3 regions of the Pantoea phytostimulans genome follow, and region 1 is predicted to be linked to each of the others. Evidence: predicted binding sites of a transcription regulator. Region 1 holds the regulator's gene; each other region holds the start of a gene.
The links. Region 1 encodes CRP, which controls carbon source genes, mostly activating them, when cyclic AMP is high. Its sites were predicted from a motif close to ATGTGANNNNNNTCACAT; they were not measured.

Region 1 (6,007 bases):
GGCAGGCAAAGGACGTAAACGCATCGGGCTGGTAAACGGCGATATGCGCTATCTCTACTCACATCATCGTGAAAAAGGGTATCGCCAGGCGATTGAAGAACTGGGTTTGGATTGGATGGGCGTGGCCTATGCCGAAAATATCTCCTGCGAAGCGGGTAGCAAAGCGTTACGCGAACTGATGACGAAGCCGGAACCACCGGATGCGGTGTTTGCCGTTTCTGACGTATTAGCGGTTGGCGTGATTCATACCGCGCTGGAAGCCGGGTTTCGGATACCCGAAGATTTAGCCGTTGTGGGCTTTGACGGTATTCCTTTTACCAGCAGCCTGAATCCGCCGTTGACCACTATCGAACAGCCGATGTATCAGCTCGGCGCGCGCAGCGTGCAGCTGCTGCTGGAAAAAATTCGCCATCCACGTGCGCCGATTATTCGGGAAGTGTTGCCCTGGAAGCGCGTTGAACGCGCTTCCAGTTAACTCAATGCCAGATCAACAGCACGCAGGCTGCGGTTAATGCGCCCATTGCCACGTTGAAAATTGTCCAAGCCCGGCGGCTGCGAAGGATGCGGCCAATCATCGCGCCAAACCCCATCCAGATTACCCCTGACAGCAAATTCACAATGAACATGCCAAGGCTAATTGCCATCACGGAATGGCGGTACGCCTCGCCCGCCAGACTAAAGCTGGCTACCGCGCCCAACGCCATTAACCAGGCTTTGGGATTGATTAACTGTAATAATCCGCCCTGCCAAAATGGCATGGGTGCTGCGGGTGCATCATCGGTTTCCAGTTTTTCATAAGCTGCGGTCGCAATCTTCCATGCCAGCCACAATAGATAGAGGCTACCGGCAATCTTAAGGAATAAATGCAGTGAAGGATAAAGCACGATCAGGCCGCCCACACCGAACGCCACCATCAGTAACATGACCTGCATGCCGATCATGATGCCAATCATCAGCGGAATGGTGCGCATAAAGCCAAAATTGGCGCCCGAGGCGGTGAGTAACATATTATTAGGGCCTGGCGTGATCGCGGCGACCCAGAGAAAACCCAACATCGATAAAAAAAGGCTCAGTTCCATGAAAATCGGGTGCTCCTCACCCCATCAAGCAAAAAACCTATCGAAGCTAACAGTGTGATATGGAACAGACAAGCCTTTACGACATGAAATTTACTGGCAGTGCAGATGAACGTTTTAACGCACCCGCGGGCTTACGCAACCCGCATCTGCAAACCGTGCTGCCGCGCCTGCTCAGACGCCATGTAACGTTGCAGCCACACTGGCAGCGGCTCGATCTGCCGGATGGCGATTTTGTTGATCTGGCGTGGAGTGAAGATCCGCAGCAAGCGCAGCACAAGCCGCGCGTGGTTCTGTTTCATGGCCTTGAGGGGAGTTTTACCAGCCCTTATGTACATGGTTTGATGCAGATGTGTCAGGCGCGCGGTTGGCTGGCGGTGGTCATGCATTTTCGCGGTTGCAGTGGCGAGCCAAATCGCCTGAACCGTATTTATCACTCCGGTGAAACCGGCGACGCCAGCTTTTTCCTGCACTGGTTACGCGCGCGCTGGGGCCATGTTCCCACCGTGGCGGTTGGTTTCTCGCTTGGCGGTAATATGCTGGGCTGTCTGCTGGGTCAACAAGGCAACGAGGCCGCACTGGATGCAGGCGTAATCGTTTCGGCCCCACTGATGCTTGAGCCCTGTAGCCTCCGGCTGGAGCGAGGTTTCTCACGCTTCTATCAATATTACCTGCTCGCTCAACTCAAGAAAAACGCTGAACGCAAGCTGCTTGCCTGGCCGGAAACGCTGCCGGTGGATTTAACTCAATTGAAGGCGTTGCGCCGTTTACGTGATTTTGATGATGCGATCACCGCACGTGCCCACGGCTTTACGGATGCCAGCGACTATTATCGTCGTGCCAGTGCTTTGCCTTTATTAAAGGCGGTGCGTAAACCGCTGCTGATCATTCATGCCAAAGACGATCCGTTTATGAGCGATGAAGTGATACCGCGCAAAGAACAATTATCTGCCACTATTACTTATCAGCTGACGTCACATGGCGGCCATGTTGGTTTTGTCGGTGGTACGCTGCGTCAACCGCAACTGTGGCTGGAACAGCGCGTGCCGCAATGGATTTCCCCTTTTTTGGATTGCTAACCCGTGATTATTCCCTGGCAAGATGTTTCGCCCGAAACACTCGAAAATCTGATTGAAACCTTTGTCCTGCGAGAAGGTACCGACTACGGCGAGCATGAGCGCAGTCTGGAAGACAAAGTTGCTGATGTACGCCGCCAGCTTGAGCGTGGCGATGTTGTGCTGGTGTGGTCTGAACTGCATGAAACGGTAAATATCATGCCGCGCAATGAATTTCGCAGCTAATGCGCTAACGAGAAATTCATGCTAACAATGCTCTTCGCCCGACCTCACAGGGAGTTTTTTTATGTCTGCTCGGCATCCAATTATCGCGGTGACCGGCTCCAGCGGAGCCGGAACCACCACCACCAGCCTCGCCTTTCGTAAGATTTTTCAGCAGCTGGATCTGCACGCGGCAGAGCTTGAAGGCGACAGTTTTCACCGCTTTACCCGCCCGGAAATGGACATGGCGATCCGCAAAGCGCGCGATCTTGGACGTCATGTCAGCTATTTCGGTCCCGAAGCCAATGACTTCGGCCTGCTAGAACACTCTTTTATCGAATACGGTAAAAGTGGTCAGGGTGAGTCGCGCAAATATCTGCATACCTATGATGAAGCGGTGCCGTGGAATCAAGTGCCCGGCACGTTTACACCCTGGCAGCCGCTGCCGTCGAATACGGATATTTTATTTTACGAAGGCCTGCACGGCGGCGTTATGACAGCGCAACACAATGTGGCTGAAAACGTCGATTTACTGGTTGGCGTAGTGCCGATTGTGAATCTGGAATGGATTCAGAAGCTGGTGCGTGATACCAGCGAGCGCGGGCATTCACGTGAAGCGGTGATGGATTCAGTGGTGCGTTCAATGGAGGATTACATCAATTTCATTACCCCACAGTTTTCCCGCACGCATATTAACTTCCAGCGCGTTCCTACCGTAGACACGTCAAACCCGTTTGCCGCACGCACCATTCCGTCGCTGGATGAGAGCTTTGTGGTGATCCATTTTCAGGCGTTGGAAGATATCGATTTTCCTTATCTGCTGGCGATGCTACAGGGATCGTTCATTTCGCACATTAATACGCTGGTGGTGCCGGGCGGCAAGATGGGATTAGCGATGGAGTTGATTATGGGGCCATTGGTAAAACGATTAATGGAAGGTAAGCGGATTGAATAAATATCTACCCTAAATAATTCGAATCGCAGGAAGATGGCAACGAATGAATCCTGATGAGCTGATTAAAGTAGATGTTACCGGTGAATGCGGGCAGTCAACGCACCAGCAATTTGAAAAATGATGGATAGAGAGGCCGAGAGTCGGCCTCCAGCAATTACCGTTCTTTCACTTCATAGCTGTGGGTCATTTCTACCCCTTTACCCAACATGATCGCGACTGAGCAATACTTCTCAGCCGAAAGATCGACAGCACGTGCAACCGCTTTGTCAGCCAGCGCTTTGCCGCTGACAATAAAGTGCAAATTAATATGCGTAAAAATACGCGGCGCTTCTTCGCGACGTTCGGACGTCAGCTTCACCTCGCAATCCACTACATCATTGCGGCCTTTCTGCAAAATGGTGACCACATCAATCGCGCTGCAACCGCCCGCTGCCATCAACACCATTTCCATTGGGCTAGGGGCTTTATCGCCGGCGTTGCCGTCCATCAAAACCTGATGACCAGAAGAGGATTCACCAAGAAACGTTAGACCTTCAACCCATTTCACTCTTGCCTGCATGATTTAGCTCCCAGAATATGCTGATTTGCCGCCAGAGTACGCTTTCACCTGGTAAACAGCAATCCAGAGAAATCCGCACTTTGCTGAAGCGAGACAACACAAGACAGTCGGCAAAAGCTGTGCTACAAACAGAGCTGAAAATATTTTTCGTCACTCGATGACGGAGCCGGGAAGAATTAAGCGCACTGCGCCAAATGCAGCCCGAATAATTTCCAAAATGGAAAATGCTTTACGCTTTCATCGCCTGACAGGGAAACTGTCCCCTGTATTTTGGGCACGATTACAACAGAGGATAATAGCGAATGGTTCTCGGCAAACCGCAAACAGACCCTACACTCGAATGGTTCCTGTCCCATTGCCATATTCACAAATATCCATCCAAAAGTACGCTGATTCACCAAGGTGAAAAAGCTGAAACGCTTTACTACATCGTGAAAGGTTCCGTTGCGGTTCTGATCAAAGATGAAGAAGGCAAAGAGATGATTCTCTCCTATCTGAATCAAGGCGATTTTATCGGCGAGCTTGGCCTGTTTGAAGAAGGTCAGGAACGCAGCGCTTGGGTACGTGCGAAAACCGCGTGCGAAGTGGCGGAAATTTCTTACAAGAAATTCCGTCAGTTGATTCAGGTAAACCCGGATATTTTGATGCGACTGTCGTCGCAGATGGCGCGTCGCTTACAGGTAACGTCAGAAAAAGTGGGTAACCTCGCTTTCCTCGACGTGACTGGACGCATTGCACAAACACTGCTTAATCTGGCCAAACAGCCAGACGCCATGACGCATCCCGACGGCATGCAAATTAAAATTACTCGTCAGGAAATTGGCCAAATTGTTGGTTGTTCACGTGAAACCGTGGGCCGTATTTTGAAGATGCTGGAGGATCAGAACCTGATCTCAGCACACGGCAAAACCATCGTCGTTTACGGCACCCGCTAATTCCTGTCACTCCCGGCGTGATGGCAACATCACGCCGTTATTATTTGCGCTGAGCTGATGTGGCGTCGAATCATTTATCATCCTGAGATCAATTATGCCCTGCGGCAAACGCTGGTCCTTTGCGTGCCCGTTGCGCTCGGCTGGCTGTTTGGCGATCTGCAAAAAGGTCTGCTGTTCTCATTGGTTCCCGCTTGCTGCAATATTGCTGGCCTTGATACGCCCCACAAGCGCTTCTTCAAACGCCTGATCGTTGGCGGCGGCCTGTTTGCACTTGGCAGCTTTCTTATTCAGTGGCTCACGCTGAAAGGCATTCCCCTGCCCGCGATTCTGTTTGTCGTGCCGCTTTTGCTGGGTGTAACGGGTGAGATCAGTCCACTTCACGGGCGTTTACTGCCCGGCGCGCTGATCGCCTCTATCTTCACCTTAAGCCTGATGGGGCACATGCCTGTCTGGGTTCCGCCGCTGCTCTACATTGGCGGTACGCTGTGGTATGGCCTGTTTAACTGGTTCTGGTTTTGGTTGTGGAAAGAGCAACCAATGCGTGAAAGCCTGAGTCTGGTCTATCGCGAGCTGGCAAATTATTGCGACGCGAAATACACCTTGCTGACACAACTCACCGATCCTGAAAAGGCGCTGCCACCTCTGCTGGCGCGTCAGCAAAAAGCAGTGGATTTGATTAATATCTGCTATCAGCAGATGCATATGCTGTCTGCCAACGGTGATGAAACCCATAAACGCCTGAAGCGGGCTTTTCAAGTTGCGTTGGATTTACAGGAGCATATTTCGGTCAGTCTGCATCAGCCGGAAGAAGTGCAAAAGCTGGTTGAGCAAAGCCATGCCGAAGCGGTGATCCGCTGGAACGCTAAAACCATTTCTGCACGGCTGCGCGTCTTAGCTGACAATATCCTTTATCACCAGCTTCCCGATCGTTTCTCAATGGATAAGCAGCTGGGCGCACTGGAAAAAATTACGCGCCAGCATCCCGATAACCCGGTCGGCAATTTTTGTCTTTACCATTTCAACCGCATCGCCCGCGTGTTACGTACGCAAAAGCCGCTCTATCAACGTGACTTAATGGCCGATCGCCAACGTCGCCTCCCGCTTCTGTCTGCGTTGCGTAGCTACCTAAGATTCAGATCCGCCGCACTGCGCACCGCCGGACGGTTTTCTGTGATGCTAATGTTTGGCAGCGCGTTGGCGATGTT
Region 2 (6,007 bases), 1.2 Mb from region 1:
TACCGGTACGCGCCGGAATGTTGTAGAGGAATAGCGGGACGTCGAGCGCGTCGGCCACGGTTTGGTAGTGATAAATCAACTCTTCCTGCTTCAACGGCACGAAATAAGGCGTGATCACGGATACGGCGTCCACGCCCAGTTTGGCTATCTGCTTGCCAAGGCGAATGGTTTCACGGGTCGATATTTCACCGATGTGCGCCACCACTGGCGCGCTGCCGTTGACTTCATCCACGCAGGTTTCGGTAACCGCTATTTTTTCCTGCTCGTTCAGCACGAAGAATTCACCGTTGGTACCGCCGCAGAAGATACCGTTACCTGCATTGAGTTGGCGTTTTACCTGCTCGCGCTGGGTGGTGGGATTGAAAGCGCCATCACGATCAAAGGCGGTGATGATGGCGGTTAATACGCCGACTATTTTCTGGCTCATGAGAATCCTCGTTATGCCTGGTGTGAAGGAAACAGCGTCAAATACACGTCACGCACATCGTTGGCGCTGACCGCCGTTGGCACGTTTTTCATCAGACGTTGCACATCTAATGCCGCTTCCACTAAATAGGGCAGGTGATCCGGGCTGATACCCAGCTCTTCCAGACTGGCTGGCAGTTTCAGGCGCTTCACCAGCGCAGTGAAGTAATCCACTAACGCCAGAGATTTGGCTTCTTCACTTAGCAAGCTATCTGCTTCTGGCAGCAGATCGTATGCCTGAGCAAATTTGCTCACTGCGGCAGGACGAACGAAACGCATGCAAGGTGCCAGTAAAATGGCATTGGCAACGCCGTGCGGTAGGTGATATTTGCCGCCCAGCGGATAGGACATGGCGTGCACCAGATGCGTACCGGCGTGGGCAATGGCGGCGCCGCCATAATAGGAAGCCCACAACATTTCCAGTCGCGCCTGTAGATTGCCCGGTTGGTTAATGGTGGTTTCAAGATTGGCGAACAGCTTCTTCATGCCAATCAGCGCATAGTTATCACTCACCGGGTTCGACACGGTGGCAGTGAAACATTCGATCAGATGACACAGCGCATCAATGCCGGTTGAAGAGGCGATATGTGCAGGCATGCTGGTGGTGAGTTCAGGCACCAACGCCACGAAATCGGGCAGCATTACCGGCGAAATAATGCCGACTTTGGTCTCTTTTTCTGGGATGGCTAAAATCGCGTTGGGTGTGGCTTCAGAGCCGGTTCCTGCGGTGGTAGGAATTAACAGCGACGTGGTGCGATGCTGCGGTTTCTCGCCCGCTAACAACGCCTCCAGCGACGGCGCATTCTTTACGCACAACACGGAAAGCAGCTTAGCGACATCCAGTACGCTGCCACCGCCGACACCAATCACTAAATCAACGTCACGTGAGGGCAATGCGCTGAGGATAGCCGCGACATCATGCTGGCTTGGCTCTGGCGGTACGTTGTTCACGATGCTGACGTGAGCAATCTGCTGTTTCAGTTGTGCGATCAGCGCCTGAACCGCAGGAATGCTTTCGATATTCTTGTCGGTAACCAGTAATGCTTTCGCCTTACCGTTAAGCAGATAGCGAATGTCATTCAGCGCCTGATAGCCGCTGATAACCGTGCTGTTGATATTCATTTCATACCCTTTTCACTGTGTATCTGAACTGAATGATTGTGTTTGCTCATATCAGTGCGAGTTCTGTCACTTACTGTGCCTCAATTTATAGGGCATATTGATTTCGATTAATTTGATCTTGCTCACATATAATCAATCATGATTGAATATAATCATCATCAGCGGCAAGCAGCCGAAACAGGAGAAACAATGACCCAATCGTCATGGAAAACCCCGGTATTGGTGATCGCCGATGATTTTACCGGCGCGAACGATGCGGGCAGCGGGCTGGCCCAGGCGGGAGCGCGTGTACATGTGCTGTTCAACAGCGAGATGCCGCATAACAGCGAGGCAGTAGATGTTTGCGTGATCAGCACTGACAGTCGGGCAATCAGCGCTGATCTGGCGGTGGAGCGCATTACGCAGGTGGTAAAGCAGCACGCCCTACACGCTGGCTGGCTGGTTAAAAAAATTGACTCGACCTTGCGTGGCAATGTCGGCGCAGAAGTGAATGCCGCACTCAAAGCCAGCGGCAAACAGCTGGCGCTGGTGGTGCCGGCGGTGCCGCGTCTTGGACGCACCACGCGAAACGGCGCGGTTTATTTAGATGATGTGCTGCTCACCGATACCGAATTTGCCAGCGATCCTAAAACGCCAATCTCAAGTGCCAATGTGTTGCAACAATTGCAGTTGCCGGGCACACAGATCGATCTCGCCACATTACGAAGCGATCGTCTGGAGACCGTACTGAATAACCTGCGCGGTGTGGTGGTGGTGGATGCAGAACAGGACGCGGATATCGCCCGTCTGGTACGCGCTGCGGCGCGTTTAGCTGAAACGCCTTTATTAGTCGGCGCGGCGGGATTAAGCGATGCGCTGGGCGCGCACCTTTCTACCCGTGCAGCAAAGCCGGTGTTAGCGGTGGTGGGATCGATGAGCGCCAGCGCCCAGCAGCAAATCAGCAAGCTGGCGAGGCAGCGCAACATTGCTCTGATCGACATCAATATTAGTGAGCTGTTCTTGCAACCGGCGTGGCCTTCCGCGTCGGAATGGATCACGCAAAGCGTGGCGACGCTGCGTGCAGGTCAGCACACGGTGATTCGAACCTGCCAGCGAGCCAATCAGCGACAAGAAATTGATCAACTTTGCCAGCAACACAACATGACTCGTCAACAACTGGGCGAGGCGATTTGTGCGTTTCTCGGCGAGATGACGCGCACCGTGTGCCGTCAGCAATTGCCAAATGCGCTTTATCTTTCCGGCGGCGACGTGGCCATTGCCGTTGCCCAGGCGCTGGGTGCCAGCGGGTTTCAAATTCAGGGTCTGGTGGCGGGCTGCGTGCCGCATGGGGTTCTGCTTAACAGTGAATTTATCTTGCCGGTGATGACCAAAGCGGGTGGCTTTGGCGACGAAAACACCCTGGTAGAAGCCATACGTTTTATTGAGGAGAAGTCGAGTGAATAAAATTATTGCGGTGACGATGGGCGATCCTGCGGGCATTAGCCCGGAAATTATCATCAAAGCGCTGTCTGAAGGCGATCTGAACGGCGCGCCAGCAGTGGTGGTGGGTTGTGCCAGTACTCTGCGCCGCATCATGGCGATGAATATCACCCCGCAAGCTGAATTGCGGGTGCTCGACAGCGTAAAGGATGCGCATTTTGCACCAGGTATCATCAACATCCTTGATGAACCGTTGGCGAACCCGGAAGCGTTAAAACCTGGCGTGGTACAAAAAGAAGCGGGCGATCTGGCCTGGCGCTGCGTAAAGCGCGCGACGGAACTGGCGCTGGCCGGAGAAGTGCAGGCGATTGCCACCGCGCCGCTGAACAAGGAAGCGCTGCATTCGGCAGGCCATATCTATCCGGGACATACCGAACTGCTGGCGCACCTTACCAACACTAAAAATTACGCCATGGTGCTGTATACCGATAAGCTGAAGGTGATTCATGTCACCACGCATATTGCGCTGCGTAAGTTCCTCGATACGCTGAATCGTGAGCGCATTGAAACGGTGATTGGCATGGCGGATACCTTCTTGCGCCGCGTCGGTTTTGAGAAGCCGCGTATTGCCGTCGCGGGTGTTAATCCCCACGCGGGTGAAAATGGGTTATTTGGCGATGAAGAGATCACCACGGTTGCACCCTCAATCAAGGCGATGAAAGCGCAGGGCATTGACGTTTATGGGCCTTGTCCGCCAGACACGGTGTTCCTGCAATGTCAGGAAGGGCAGTACGATATTGTGGTGGCGATGTACCACGATCAGGGACATATCCCGCTGAAGCTGCTGGGCTTTTATGATGGCGTGAACATTACCGCAGGACTGCCTTTTATCCGCACTTCGGCAGACCACGGCACCGCGTTTGATATCGCCTGGACAGGTAAAGCGAAGTCTGAGAGCATGGCGATCTCGATCAAACTCGCGATGCAGCTTGCATAGGGAAATATGAAGGGACAAAGTCGTCTTGACCAGATTATGGATTATCTGAAAAGCCATAATCTGGTGACTGTAGAGCAGTTGGTGAGTGCGATTTCCGCCTCACCGGCCACCATTCGGCGTGATTTGATCAAGCTGGATAAAGAGGGCGTAATCAGCCGTAGCCACGGCGGTGTGACCTTAAACCGGTTTATTCCCAGCCAGCCCACCACGCTGGAGAAAATGCAGCGTAATTTAGCCGAAAAACAGGCAATTGCTGAACAAGCAGCCAGCTTTGTGCGGTCGGGTGATGCAGTGGTGCTGGATGCCGGCACTACCATGCTGGAACTGGCGAGGCAGCTCACGCACCTGCCGCTGCGCGTCATCACCGCAGATTTACATATCGCGCTGTTTCTTTCCGAATTCAAACAGATCGAAGTGACCATTATTGGTGGGCGCATTGATGATTCCAGCCAGTCGTGTATTGGTGAACATGGACGCCGTCTGTTGCGCAGCATTAACCCCGATATCGCGTTTGTCAGCTGCAACTCATGGAGTCTGGAGCGCGGCATTACCACGCCGACCGAAGAGAAAGCGGGACTGAAGCACGATCTGTTAGCGAATGCCGCACGACGTGTCTTGCTGGCTGATAGCAGTAAATACGGTTCCTGGTCGCTGTTTTGCGCTTCGCCGCTGGAAAATTTAACCGATGTGGTGACCGACAACCGGCTGGAAGAGGACGTGAGGCGGGAGTTACGTGAACGCGGCATTGGCTTACAGTTGACGAAATAGATCGGGGTCGTTTGTCCCCCTCCCAACCTTCCCCCATGAATGGGGGAGAAGCGAGGTGGGGGACTGCGAGAACCAACTCCAGCTTTAGCGAGCACCTAACTTAGCCCGCGGAGGCAGCCACTACAGCGTCTTCAAACCCATTGAAGGTATGTTGCGGCCGTAGTAAATCTCACGCATCTCTTTCCACAGCAAATCAGTAATGCGCTTGTGTTCTTGTGGGCTGAGATCTTCCGGCTTGGTATTAAACAGGTAATGTTTCAGTTCGAAATCTTTCAGCATCATCTTGGTATGAAAGATGTTTTCCTGATAGACGTTCACGTCCACCATGTCATACATCGCCTTCATGTCATCTGACATGAAGTTCTGAATCGAGTTGATCTCGTGATCGATGAAATGCTTCAACCCATTCACGTCACGGGTGAATCCGCGCACGCGATAATCAACCGTAACGATGTCCGATTCGAGCTGGTGAATCAAATAATTCAGCGCTTTCAGCGGTGAAATCACGCCACAGGTGGAGACTTCAATGTCTGCGCGGAAGGTACAAAGCCCGCCTTCGGGGTGGCTTTCGGGATAGGTGTGTACGCAGATATGGCTCTTGTCGAGGTGAGCAACCACCGAATTCGGCAGCGGGCCAGGATGCTCCGAGTTATCGATATCTTTCGGATCGATCGGCTCTTCGCTCACCAGAATGGTCACGCTCGCGCCCTGCGGCTCATAATCCTGGCGTGCAATATTCAGCACGTTGGCACCAATGATCGAACAGGTTTCCGTCAAAATTTCAGTCAAACGGGTCGCGTTATATTGCTCGTCAATGTAGGCGATATAGCCATCGCGCTCAGCTTCCGTATTTGCATAGCAAATATCGTAAATACAAAAACTCAGGCTTTTAGTCAGGTTGTTGAAGCCATGTAGTTTTAGCTTTTGCAATTTCATTCACCCCCTTATAAATGCTCGGTCTGTGACAAAGCATTCAACAGATATTGCGGCAGGGCAAAGCTGCCGGTATGGATTGCCGCGTTGTAGTAACGGCAGTTCAGGCCAGCGGTCTCGAAACGCGTCTGCAAAGTTGCAGCGTCGAGCTGGCGCAGCGCCGGATTGTCGCTCGCCCAGGCAAACGTCATGATGCCGCCGTAATAGGTCGGAATCGCGGCTTGGTAGAAACTGACATCGGCAAAGTAGTGGCTGAGTTTGCGATGGCTGTTGATGGCTTCGTCCTGTTGCAAGAAACACACG
Region 3 (6,007 bases), 1.6 Mb from region 1:
CATTAACCGCATCGCCGCGTGGGTCATCGGTACGCGTAACGCGAAAAAAGCGCTGCTGCGCGCCTTGCTGGAACCCACCGACCGCTTGCGTAAGGTGGAAGCGGAAGGTGATTACACCGCGCGCCTGGCGCTGCTGGAAGAACAAAAATCACTGCCCTGGCAGGCGGTGTGGGAAGCCTGGTGCCTGCGTCACGACGTCCCGGCTGATGCCAGCTGGTTAAGCGATGTCCGTCATTACGAACAGCAAATTTTGAATCAACGTTAAGGATTTCACTATGCAAAGCATTCTTTCTTCCTGGTTTGTTAAAGGAATGGTTAAAGCCACGAGCGACATGTGGTTGAAAGGCTGGGATGAGCGCAACGGCGGCAACGTTAGCCTGCGTTTGCTGGAAGAGGAGGTGAAGCCTTTTGCTGCGGATTTCTATGCTGAGCCGCGCTGCATCGAACTGACGCAACCTGCGCCAGCGCTGGCAAATTGTTGGTTCCTGGTCACCGGCTCCGGTAAGTTTTTCCGCAATGTACAGCTCGATCCAGCAGATTGTCTGGTATTGCTGCAGGTAGATGATAAAGGCTTGTCATACAAAATTCATTGGGGCTTGTCGAATGGCGGATTGCCAACCTCAGAACTGGCCTCGCACTTCCAGTCGCATTGTGTGCGTAAAGAGGTCAGTAACGGTGTAGATCGCGTCATTATGCATTGTCATGCCACCAACTTTATGGCGCTGAGCTATGTGGTTGAACTCGATTCTGCTCGCTTTACCCGTTTGTTATGGGAAGGCAGTACCGAGTGTCTGGTGGTCTTCCCGGATGGTGTGGGCATTCTGCCATGGATGGTACCGGGCACCGACGGCATTGGCGCCGCTACCGCCGAACAGATGCAGTCGCATACGCTGGTGATGTGGCCTTTCCACGGGATTTTTGGCACAGGACCAACGCTGGATGAAGCTTTTGGCTTAATCGACACCGCAGAAAAATCGTCAGAAGTGATTGTGAAAGTGCTTTCGATGGGCGGTATACGTCAAAGCATTACCACTGAGCAGTTGATTGCTTTGGGTGAACGCTTCGGCGTGAAACCGTGGCAGCCAGCGCTGGATGTAGGACCTGCCAATGCTGCGTAGAGCGTTTGTTATGCAGGTGAACGCAGATTGCCATGCAGAGTATGAGCGTCGCCATTCACCTATCTGGCCAGAGCTGTCCGAAACGCTCAAAGCGCACGGCGCACACAATTATGCCATCTGGCTGGATGCCGATCGTAATTTACTGTTTGCAAGCGTAGAGATTGAGTCGGAAGAGCAGTGGAATGCGGTGGCACAAACAGACGTTTGTCAGCGCTGGTGGGCTTCAATGAAAGATTTGATGCCATCGAATCCCGATAATAGCCCTAAAAGCCAGGCCTTGAAGCCAGTGTTTTTTCTGGAATAGCGTTTGGCAGTAATTTTGCGAATAAAAGGGGGCGGATAATGCGCCCCCTTTATTTAGTGCTGACCCTGACACAAACCGGTTAACGTTGGCCACATTGCCATCAGCGTATCAATAATACTGTCGAGATCTTTTCTTAAAGCCCCTTCACGTGCCCGCACAGACATCCCTTGCAGCATACAGGCGAGATAACGCGATAATGACTCAATGTTTACTTTTTGGTTGAGTTCGCCGCGCTGCTGACGCGCCACTAAAAAACGACTCAACGTCGCTTCCTGCGCCTGATTTTGCTGCTTCAGCATATTAGCAATTTCGCTGGATGATGCGGACAACGCCGTCGACGTGCAGATAAAGAAGCAGCCAGAAGGTGAATTCCGGTCAGTGAAGCAGGCGGCTGTCGCGCGGAAATAGCCTTCAATGGCTTTATCTACCGCAAGATGATCATCATCAAGTGCCGCTTCACGATAAGCACAGAACTTTTCTGTATAGCGCGCCATAGCCGCTCTAAACAAACCTTCTTTATTAACAAACTCTGCATAGAGTGTAGGTGCTTTAGCGCCAGTGGCGGCGACCAAATCGGCCAGCGATGTTCCTTCGTAACCATGCGTCCAGAAAAGTGTCAGTGCTTTATCCAGCGCAGCCTCACGATCAAACACTTTTGGGCGGCCCCGACATTTCTTCACATCGCAATCTTGTACCTGGCTCATACAACCTCACTACTTTAGAAACACTCTAATAAATTACCGATCATTAACTTAATTAGCAAGGTGCTCTGTCAACGGGCTGTAAACGCGTTGCCAATTTGTGCCTTACCGCAAACTATCCGCCCCAATGGTTAAGTGAAAATCCATGCTAAAGCCCATAATCACGCCACTTCGCGATTAAAATAACGCTCATTAAATAAATATTGACGACAACCGAGTAACAGGTCTATCATTTATTTAACGGTCGTTAATTAAATGGCGACAACGATTTTTAAACCTCATTCGTAAGCGAGAAAATATTATGAACAACATCAAATTCACTCTGGCAGCGGTTGCACTTTCTACTCTGACTTTTGGTGCTTTTGCTGCAGAACAAGTTTCCAGCGATCCACTGAACCAACAGCAGGTCGGTACCATTTCTGTCCAGGCCGGTAGCAGCCTTGACTCGGTTGAAGCGCAATTGAATGCGAAAGCAGACGCAGCGGGTGCCAAATCATTCCGCATTATCTCAACAACCGGTCAGAACAAATTGCACGGCACTGCTGTGATTTATCAGTAATTGAAGAATTGAGAAGGGGTTCGTTATGAAAAAGCTACATATTGCCTTGATGGCAATCGCGCTAGGCAGCGTCTCGTTTGCCTCGCTAGCTGCGCAGGAAGTGAGTCATACGCCATTAGATCAACAGCAAGTGGGTGTGATTAGCGCCACCGGCAGCACTAATCTCACTTCGCTTGAGCAACAGCTCTCCGAGAAGGCCAGCGATGTGGGGGCAAAGTCTTTCCGCATCACTTCGACCTCTGGCAACAACAACCTGCATGGCACAGCCGTTCTTTATAAATAAACAGTGATAAATAAGTCACTAAGCAGGCTTCAGATAAGGAAACTTATCTGAAGCCTTTTTTTAGCCGTTTGAACGTAACTGCGGATAACGGCGGAAGATATAGACACACCAGAGCAGCGCAACCAGACCAATTATCCCGCCGACATTCCCTACATCAGCCATTCGCATATGCAGGCTAACCTGGTTGCCTAACAGTGCACCGGCACCAATGCCAATATTATAGATGCCGGACATTAATGACATGGCGACGTCCGTCGCATCAGGCGCCAGCGAAAGCACCCGTACCTGCATTGCCAGACCAATCATCATCATCGACATGCCCCAAATTACGCACAATGTCGAGATAGCTGCAGGACGAACCGCAGCAAAAATCAGTAATCCCATGCACAGCGTAATCAGTGCTACCGCCGAAATTAACAGCGCAGACGGAAATTTATTACCCAGTGAGCTAAACAGGATGCTGCCGAGAATACCCGCCGATCCAAACAGCAGCAGCAGCAGCGTGGTAAAATTCTCACCAGAGTTCGCCACCACCTGCATAAAAGGCTCGATGTAGCTGTAAGCGGTGTAATGCGCCGTCACAACTAAAGTAACCAGCACATACATACTGACTAACGCCGGGCGGCGAAACAGCATTGGCACGCTGCTGAGAGAACCGGTGTGTTCGCTTGGCAGGCGCGGCAAAATGCGAGCCAGCATGATCATCAACACCAACGCGGTAAGGCCAATGATGCCAAACGTTGTGCGCCAGCCAAGGTATTGCCCAACGACGCGTCCAATCGGCACGCCTAATACCATCGCCAAAGCAGTTCCGGTCGCTAACATGCTCAGCGCCTGTGTTTTCTTGCCCGCAGGTGCAACGCGGATCGCCAGTGAGGCGGTGATCGACCAAAAAACCGCGTGTGACAACGCAATGCCGATACGAGAAACAATCAGCGAGGTAAAGTCCCAGGCGAAAGTTGTCAGCACATGACTCACGATAAAGATGACAAACAGCACCGCCAGCAGCATGCGCCTTTCAACGTTGCGCGTTAGCAGCATCAACGGCAATGAAAGCAGCGCGACGACCCACGCATAGATGGTCAGCATGATGCCAACATCAGCGGTTTTCATCGAAAAGTCGGCGGCAATATCAGACAACAGGCCAACAGGCACAAATTCGGTGGTGTTAAAAACAAACGCAGCGATTGCCAGCAGCACCACGCGTAGCCAGGCCGTTTTACGGGAAACAGTTATTGATTGCATGAGGAGTCAATTAGTCAGAACAGCGAAATTGGATGACGTTGAGCATCCAGTGAAAGTGACTTGCGTCACAATTTAGCGACTATTGTGGATGAAGAATGCGGATTACGAAACCTTGAAATCCGCTTTTATTATTGAATATTTTTTATCGCCCCCAGTGAAGGCGATAGCCTGAGGTTATCTACCGCGCCGTTGACCCGGCATCATGCGCATCAGCGTGTTGTCTTTCAAAAGATAGTGATGAAACAGTGCCGCAACAACATGCAGCCCTACCAGCCAATAACCCAACGGTGCCAGCGTTTCATGCCAGTCAATCAACGTATCGGATAAATCGACGTTGGGTTCACTGGCAACCGGCATCGACAGGCCAAATAACCACCAGTCGCGACCACGAAGATAACGCGAAGCGAGCCCTAAAATCGGCAGCGAGATGAACAGGGCATAAATTAAGGTGTGAGTGAGATGCGCCAGTCCTGTTTGCCAGCGCGGCGCGGGTGGCAAAATCGCCGGGCTGCGATGGCGTATGCGCAGAAATAACCGGGAAAGCATGATAACCAGTACCGTCGCGCCGGCACTAAAATGCGTAACAATTAGCGTATAACCTTGCCACGAACCACGCTGGGCAAAGCCGCGAAGTTCGATAGTGCTATAAGCAATAACAATGAGAAAGAAGGTAAGCCAGTGTAAGGCAATCTGTGACGCCGCAAATTTTTCCCGCATGTTAAATCCGAACAAAGAGAATCAAGAAGCCTAACATAGCGGAAACGGATGTAAATGCTTAACAAATTGACACAGCAGCAGCGATATTAGCCTGCCGTGAAGGGCAGGCTACTATCAGAGACAGACCATGTGCTTTAGTCCCACGCTATTCTGGATGTTCAGCTTTTTTTTTAGCGTGACGGGACAGCAGTTATCGCATCCTAATGCATTGGGATAATATTTGCGTGCTTGCTGAATAGCGGCTGTTGGGGCGTAAAAACTGCCCAGAAAAAGTCGTCCCGCCTGGGACGGCAAGTATTTGCACCCTGAAGCATGGACCACATGGTTATCGTTATACCCTGATTGTTTATTGACGTAATAGTAAAGAGCCATAGGGCATCCTCATTGCTGTTAAAAAATGAAAAATTACATTTATCGTTGGAATGGAATCGATTATAGCGAGGAAAATACGTTTTGTTTCATTTGGCCCTGATAACCTAACGATTTATCGTCTGGCGATCAAAAAAGGGCGCTTGCGCGCCCTTTGTAAGAGATTAATTAAATTACAGCTTTCGACATTGCAACCGTCTGGCGACGAGTAAGGCAAGCAACAGCAATACGGTGATGAAAAGGGTAATGCCTGTCCAGCCGTAGCGATGCCAGAAAAGCCCGCCCAAGGTTCCGGCAACGCTGGAACCCAAATAGTAACTAAACAGATAGAGTGACGAGGCCTGACCTTTGGCACGGCGGGCGCGGGGGCCAATCCAGCCGCTGGCGACAGAGTGTGCGGCGAAGAAGCCCGCCGTGAATAACATCATGCCAATCAAAATGACCCAAACAGAACTGAAAGCAGTAATAAGAAGCCCGGTCAGCATAATTGCTGTAGCGCCGAACATCACCGGTCCACGCCCCAGTTTGCTGGTCAGCGCTCCGGCTTTGGGAGAGCTCCACGATCCTGTCAGATAAACCACAGACAATAAGCCGACAACTGCCTGACTTAAATGCCACGGCGCACCCAGTAAACGATAGCCGATGTAATTGAACAGGGTCACAAAGGCACCCATCAGTAGGAAGCCTTCAGCAAACAGCAGCGGCAAGCCT

Region 2: the regulator CRP is predicted to act here: its motif matches at 1,698-1,715, upstream of ACF2G4_RS17945 (iron-containing alcohol dehydrogenase).
Region 3: the regulator CRP is predicted to act here: its motif matches at 4,264-4,281, upstream of ACF2G4_RS05380 (sugar transporter).

What each region holds. Positions count from the first base shown of each region.
Region 1 is NZ_CP173698.1:2,704,366-2,710,372, forward strand. Features, by position in the region: gene ACF2G4_RS12695 (LacI family DNA-binding transcriptional regulator) at 1-475, shown strand, start outside; gene ACF2G4_RS12700 (LysE family translocator) at 477-1,079, opposite strand; gene ACF2G4_RS12705 (hydrolase) at 1,139-2,155, shown strand; gene ACF2G4_RS12710 (YheU family protein) at 2,159-2,377, shown strand; gene ACF2G4_RS12715 (phosphoribulokinase) at 2,439-3,308, shown strand; gene ACF2G4_RS12720 (OsmC family protein) at 3,463-3,867, opposite strand; gene crp (cAMP-activated global transcriptional regulator CRP) at 4,170-4,802, shown strand; gene ACF2G4_RS12730 (YccS/YhfK family putative transporter) at 4,860-6,007, shown strand, end outside.
Region 2 is NZ_CP173698.1:3,879,038-3,885,044, forward strand. Features, by position in the region: gene ACF2G4_RS17940 (dihydrodipicolinate synthase family protein) at 1-427, opposite strand, end outside; gene ACF2G4_RS17945 (iron-containing alcohol dehydrogenase) at 439-1,587, opposite strand; gene dtnK (D-threonate kinase) at 1,777-3,030, shown strand; gene ACF2G4_RS17955 (D-threonate 4-phosphate dehydrogenase) at 3,023-4,003, shown strand; gene ACF2G4_RS17960 (DeoR/GlpR family DNA-binding transcription regulator) at 4,010-4,771, shown strand; gene speD (adenosylmethionine decarboxylase) at 4,892-5,707, opposite strand; gene speE (polyamine aminopropyltransferase) at 5,716-6,007, opposite strand, start outside.
Region 3 is NZ_CP173698.1:1,130,843-1,136,849, reverse strand. Features, by position in the region: gene ACF2G4_RS05410 (L-rhamnose isomerase) at 1-265, shown strand, start outside; gene rhaD (rhamnulose-1-phosphate aldolase) at 276-1,118, shown strand; gene rhaM (L-rhamnose mutarotase) at 1,108-1,422, shown strand; gene ACF2G4_RS05395 (TetR/AcrR family transcriptional regulator) at 1,476-2,126, opposite strand; gene bhsA (multiple stress resistance protein BhsA) at 2,425-2,682, shown strand; gene bhsA (multiple stress resistance protein BhsA) at 2,708-2,965, shown strand; gene ACF2G4_RS05380 (sugar transporter) at 3,026-4,210, opposite strand; gene cybB (cytochrome b561) at 4,385-4,927, opposite strand; gene ACF2G4_RS05370 (hypothetical protein) at 5,042-5,299, opposite strand; gene ACF2G4_RS05365 (MFS transporter) at 5,470-6,007, opposite strand, start outside.